One region of the Lysinibacillus sp. ACHW1.5 genome, then DNA from elsewhere that is predicted to be linked to it. Evidence: riboswitches for the same ligand, from Rfam matches in the RefSeq annotation. Region 1 holds a riboswitch; the other holds the start of a gene.
The links. Region 1 has a riboswitch for S-adenosylmethionine ahead of L6W14_RS20135 (bifunctional homocysteine S-methyltransferase/methylenetetrahydrofolate reductase). Riboswitches for the same ligand answer to the same signal wherever they lie in the genome.
Positions count from the first base shown of each region.

Region 1 (3,328 bases):
TCGAAGTGGCTTACCTGAGAAAGAGACCCCTCCATTTAATTGCTTAATTAATTGGATTAGCTCCATTGAAGATACATCATAAACACTTGTCGCACCTGGGAAATCTCCTACTTTCGTTGGATCACCCGTAACAGCCAACACATCATGAATACCTAAAGCATTTAACCCCATTAAATGAGATTGTAGACCAATTAAATTACGGTCGCGACATGTAATATGAGTTAGTGGACGTACACCATGTGTGCTCTTCAACAATGCTCCCATTGCAATATTGCTAATACGTGGAGAGGCCAATGAATTGTCTGCCATCATAACTACATCTGCACCTGCATCATATAATTGCTTTGCTCCTTCAAGGAACCCGTCAATCTCTAAATGTCTAGGTGTATCCAACTCTACTATGACAGAACGTTCACGTTTAACCTTTTCATGAAGAGGCTCATACTTTGTTGGCTCCGCTTCCCGAACAATCTCAATCTTTTCAGGTTTCGCATGCTTCTCCTGAACCGGTGATAACTCTTCTAAATACTTCTTTGCTGCTGCAATATGTTTGGGTGTTGTACCACAGCAGCCCCCTATTAAACGTACACCTTGATCACGCAATTCAACAGCCGCTCGACCAAAATAATCAGCTTCTGATTCATAAACGACACGCCCATCCTCTAAGTCCAGAAGTGATGCATTTGGATAGGCCGACATAAATGCCTTATTAGGAAGTTCTACACCTTCAAATGCTAGAATAGTATGGTGTGGACCTAGTCGACAATTGACACCAACAATATCAGCACCTAGGGCTTCAAGCTCATGGAGAGCATTATTTAAAGACATCCCATTTTGTAGAACACCGGGCTCATGCATAGAAACTTGTGCAATAATCGGCAATTTTGTTTTTTCTCGTAGCATCTTTAAGGTTGCTGTTAATTCTTCAAAATCATAATAAGTTTCAAGTAAAAGGCCATCTGGATTCCCTGCAAGTAAGACGCTTGCTTGTTCTTCAATAGTCGCTAATATTTCATCCAAGGTTGCATCACTTTTACGAATTCCCCGAATACCACCAATTGTTCCTAAAACAAATTGACCGCCATCAGCCGCTGCTCGTTTTGCGATGGTGATAGCAGCTTCATTAAATTGTTGGACTTTTGATTCTAATCCATAGCGAGCTAATTTAATGGCATTTGCACCGTACGTATTCGTTTGAATGATGTCAGCACCAGCTGCAATATATTCTCTATGAATCTTTTCAATTAACTCGGGTCTCTGAACATTCATTTCCTCATGGCAATACTCCAATCCATAGCCATATAGCACTGTGCCTATTGCACCGTCTGCCGTCAATACATGCGTTTTTAACCTTTCAAGCAATCCCATAAAATTAGCCTCTCTTCCTATGTCTCTATATAATAAAAAGCCTTCTTTCATAAAAAAAGAAGGCTTTAACGATTCATCATTGTTGTTCCTTCTCATCTTCGACTCAACGGTCTTCTGGATTTAGCACCTGACAATAAAGTTGGTTGCTGAAGCTTCAATGGGCCAGTCCCTCTGCTTCTCTTGATAAGAATTAAGTATGAATTTTTTAAATAATTAAAAGAATCATATCGTTTACTGACGAATGAGTCAAGACTATTTCACATAACAAAGTTTTTTTTCACTTAAAATCTTAGAAATTGGCAAGTTCATTTGCAAGCTCTTCGCCAATTTTTTTCCCGTTTTGAATACAAGCACCAATACCTACGCCAAAATATGAGCACCCTGCAATCGATAAATTAGGATAGTTCTCATGTAATTCTTGTAGTAGTCCTTGTAATGCTTCACGATGCGCTAAATCATATTTAGGCATTTGATCAATCCACTTTGTTACATTCACAACAGTTGGCTGCTCCTCTATTCCTAGGCTCTTTCTCACATCTTCTAAAGCAACTGCTGCCAATTCTTCATCAGTCATGGCACGTAGTTGCTCATAGGCTGGATTGATGCTCTTATAAAAGAGTCGCACAAGTAATTTATTTTCTTTCGATGTATGCTTCCATTTACGACTAGTCCAAGTTGCTGCATTACAAGTAACGTCTGAATTATGGGAAACAATATAGCCCGTTCCATCTGCTGGCAATTTAGCGTCTGGCACATCAAAACCTAAATAGATAGTAATTGCTGACGCTGTCGTAAATTGGTTAAAATAGCGGTTTAAAGATTCATCCTGTAGCAGATTTTGGACAGAATCATTCGGTAATGCTAAAACGACATAATCTGACTCAATAATTTCACCATTAGCTAAAGAAATTGTGTAGTTCTTATCTTGTTTTTGAACATTTAGTGTAGTAACACCCTTGATAATTTCTACATCGGATAAGGTTTGTTCAAGTCGATTAATTAAAGAAGATAAACCATTTTTAAAGGATATAAATTTTTTGTTCGCTGCTTTAACAAATTGCTCACGATTCGCATCAAAGCCTTTAATAATACTTCCAAAATCATTCTTATAATCAATTAAATACGGTAAAGTAGAGCCAATAGAAAGCTGATGTAAATCTCCCGAATAAACACCTGCAAGGACTGGTGCAATTTGGTTTTTCACCAGTTCCTCTCCTAAATAGTAAGTTAAAAATTCACCGATAGAACTTTCCTTTGTGAAGCCATTGTTTGGCAATGTTAAATCCTTCAACGCTTCTTTTTTTCCCTGCTCGGAAATAAGTGTACTTTCCTCTAAGGATGCTACACTCATCGGTATTCCGAAAGTTGAATCTGCCGGAATAGCATGTAACTCATTATTCGTATAAATATAAGAAATACCTGTTTCGTTGTAAACTAATTCCGCCTCAAAATCAAGCTCCTGCACGAGTTCCATAACGCCTTGATGACGGGCTACAATAGAATCAGCACCCGTTTCCATGATGAAACCTTGTTCATGTGCTGAATATAATTTGCCTCCTAAATATGTATTTTTTTCTATAAGCACTAGACGAACATCTAAATTATGTTCCTTCACTTGACGTTGCAAATAATGCATTGTACATAGTCCTGTAATACCGCCGCCTAAAACAACAACTGTTTTCATCATAACCGCCCCTAATATTCATTCTTTCTACAGTATAATCTTTTTTTCATTGAAAATTACGTTAAACCCTTTACAAATTTAGCAAAAATAGAGCTATTTCATCAGTGAAATAGCTCTTACTTTCTGAATCTCTATAAAATTGATCCTCTATAGCGATAACTTCACAACAAACATTTAAATAGGTACTATAGTGTTTATTACGTCTAAAAATATGAAAAATAGAATGTAAATGTTAGTAGTCTATCCTTTTAAATTTTGCGCAAAGCTCGCTAATTT
Region 1 is NZ_CP091777.1:4,009,162-4,012,489, forward strand. Features, by position in the region: gene L6W14_RS20135 (bifunctional homocysteine S-methyltransferase/methylenetetrahydrofolate reductase) at 1-1,368, opposite strand, end outside; SAM riboswitch class I at 1,458-1,558, opposite strand; gene L6W14_RS20140 (protoporphyrinogen oxidase) at 1,658-3,052, opposite strand; gene L6W14_RS20145 (globin-coupled sensor protein) at 3,293-3,328, opposite strand, start outside.

Region 2 (3,328 bases), 2.2 Mb from region 1:
AAACGCTCTTCATCTGCCTCCGCCCATTCAATCAAAAATGGAAAATCAATTGGCAGATCTGGCTTACCAAAATGCAATAGCTTCCATTCTACCACAGTGCCATCTGGTCTTGTTCTGCTACATGCATCTGGTCCATATACTTCATAGCCCAATGCTCGCAAGCGTCGACCCTCTTCCTCAATATTTTTTGTGCGCAGAGCAATTCGAGAAAATCCCTGGCGCTCTTGATCACGTTTAAACGTATAATGTAGGGAATATGGGTATTGTGCCGCTTGCTCAAATAAATCACGATCATAGATAGCAATTTGTTCAATATAGCTTAAGCCAAAGTAGCTTAACGTATTATAAGTCCCCCACATCGTGTGCTGCCCACCATTCACTGTATGGACATTTCGTTTATTGAAGAAAACCTTTATATTTTCTGGTGATTCCACTTGATGAACCAAATGATCAAAATATAAAGTCATGGCCATTCCCCTTTCTTTCCCCATTACCTTTACCTGTATGTTTGATTAGTTTAAAATTTACTCAAGAAAAGGAGTTACTAGTAGGATATGAAAAAAAGTTTCGTTTACCTACAAACTCCGTTCACTAATTTCATAAAGAGGTGATTTGAATGACAGATTTAGTAGCTGCTTTTAAATTGGCATTAGGTAATTATCCTACAGGCGTAACAGTTGTCACGACATGTCATGACACAAAACCGATTGGCTTAACCGTCAATTCCTTTGCATCTGTTTCAATCGACCCGCTCCTTATTTTGTGGTCACTCGATAAAAAATCTCAGCTCCATCCTTATTTCACGACTTCGCCAAATTTTGCGGTCAATATTTTAGCGAGTGATCAAGAGCATTTATGTACACTATTTGCCAGTAAAATCCCTGATCGCTTTGCACAAGCAAAATGGTCAACTTCCTCTTTAGGACTACCGATTTTACATGATACAGCAGCTAATTTACAATGTAAAACATTTCAGCAAATCGATGCTGGCGACCATACCATTTTTATTGGGCAGGTCGTAGACATTACAAATGCTCAAAAAGAGCCTTTGCTTTATCATCGCCGTCATATCGGTCCCATACCAAAAAGCTTTTATAGCTAGCCTTTACACAAAAAAAGGGCCACTTGTAAGCACAGGAAATCCTTCATGCTTATAGGTGGCCGTTTGACATAAGTTCTACTGAAATCATTGTTATTTTTTCTGCGGAAATCTCTGCTTTTCAAGCCTATTAATTTGCACAATCACACCATCTTGAATCGTAATATGCACTTCACCAAATTCAAGATTTTGAATCGCCTTCGCAATTGCCTCTAGTTTCTTATCATCTACTTTTACTGACTGAGCCATACGATACACCCCTTCTTTTTTATCCTTATTGTTCATAAAGAGGCCAACGCATCAAACTGATTGATAGCCCCTCCTATCTCTCAGACACCATCTGTTGGATTTGGCACCTGTTGTTCGGTTGCCGAGGCTTCATTGGGCCAAGTCCCTCCACCTCTCTTGATAAGAGTACTGCGTTTCTTGAAAATAATTCTATAATTCTGCTATAGGAATGTCAATACAAAATATTAGAAAACCTAGTTGAATACTATGCAATATGTCGTTTAGATTAAAAGACTCCCTATACCTAAAGTATTTTATGCCTAGTCAGTGAGAAATAGATGGCAATCCATTAATTTATTACAAGCTCCATTTCCTCATCATGAATTCAAGTGGGCCTCGATGATGTTTAGTCCTCCACCATACAGAAACCACGACACATCCTAAAAAATAACAGCAGGCATACAGCATGGAAAAAGCAAGTGTTTGGTTCTCCAGCTTTTGGCAAATAATTAGTATTCCAATGCCTATAACAACATGGCCAACATAATGCGTTAAAGACATTTGTCCAGTTAATATGAAAGATTGAATAACTTTATTTTTACATGTCTCTACAAGATAGATGGAGCCAACAATGATAACAATAGCCGAAGCCGAATTAGAGAGGACATACATCATATTCGGTGGAATCGGTCCTGTATCAAATAAATACAATGCACTCTCTACATCTAATAAATGAATGGTTGTCATCTTAATGAATAACGTTGAACAAGTCTCAGTCACGATGACTAGCAATAAGCCTATCACCAGTAAGTTTTTTCTTAATGTATGATTTGTTAAATCTAATGTGCCCATTACCATCCCTATCAGAAAGAAGCAAATCCAGGGGAATAGTGGATGATAGCCATTAAACATCAAATTTCTTATAAATCCAGCTGGTGTCCAAAAATCAAGATACTCTAGTAGCACATATGTTGGATGCCAACCAGCAAGGTAACTAAATTGAATTTGAAGCCATTGTGAAAGGATAAGGATGGCACCAATTATGAAGATCATCATTTTCTTGGATTGGGCAATCAAACAAGCAGCAACAAACATATACACGCCATAATAATGTAAGATATCTCCTGTCCAGCCGATTGCATATAATATAATCCCTATCGTAAATAACAAAAGCGCCCTCTTCCACAAAGTAAGTCGATTTTGACGAAGAAGGATTGGGTCCTTACTCTCTCTAGCCTGACGAGTCATTAAGGCTGTCCCTATTCCTGCTAGCATGACAAATACGGCCGAAGCACGTCCCTCGAAAAGATGTTGGAAGGCCATTAACCATGTTGAACCATTCGTTGTAGAACCTGTTATGACGCCAAAATTGACAATGAACATGCCAAGCATGGCGAGAGCTCTTGCAAAATCAAGACCTTCAATGCGCCGATCATCATTTCTTTTTGTCATCTTTGCCCCCTTGGATAACGCTATTCACTGCCTCCTTCCAAATAGCCCTATAGTTCAATTGGTTGCCTGTTAACATGAAATTACCGATATTATCATAGACGAGGGCTAGCATCTGTGCCTTCGCTTCTATATGGGGAGTATCCTCTAGCACGCCTAGCTGTACGCCATATCGTAGGATAGCAACAAAGCTCGTTAAAAAGCTTGTTTCTAGCTCTACTAATTGTCTTTTATAGTTTTCATCGCGGGCCGCTAATAGTACATATTGATTAAATATTTTATTAAAATAAGGGTCCTTGTCCTGTGCCTCAATAGATTTATAGCCTAGCTTAAGTAATTCCTCCTTAAAATTAGCAGAAGAAAGCTCTTTATACTCCACAGCGACATCATGTTGAATTTCTTTATACAATTCATCAAATATGAAAGCGATTAATTGATCTTTTGATTGAAAATAATAGTAAATGGCTGGTTTTGAAATACCGACCTCTGTAGCAATCATTGCTAAGCTTGTTTTTTCAAATCCATTTTCCGCAAACATCCCATAAGCAATTT
Region 2 is NZ_CP091777.1:1,621,164-1,624,491, reverse strand. Features, by position in the region: gene L6W14_RS07695 (VOC family protein) at 1-467, opposite strand, end outside; gene L6W14_RS07690 (flavin reductase family protein) at 617-1,102, shown strand; gene L6W14_RS07685 (YezD family protein) at 1,193-1,348, opposite strand; SAM riboswitch class I at 1,419-1,514, opposite strand; gene L6W14_RS07680 (DUF418 domain-containing protein) at 1,685-2,779, opposite strand; gene L6W14_RS07675 (TetR/AcrR family transcriptional regulator) at 2,763-3,328, opposite strand, start outside.
Region 2: linked by a shared signal. The riboswitch ahead of L6W14_RS07685 (YezD family protein) and the one ahead of L6W14_RS20135 (bifunctional homocysteine S-methyltransferase/methylenetetrahydrofolate reductase) in region 1 are both predicted to bind S-adenosylmethionine.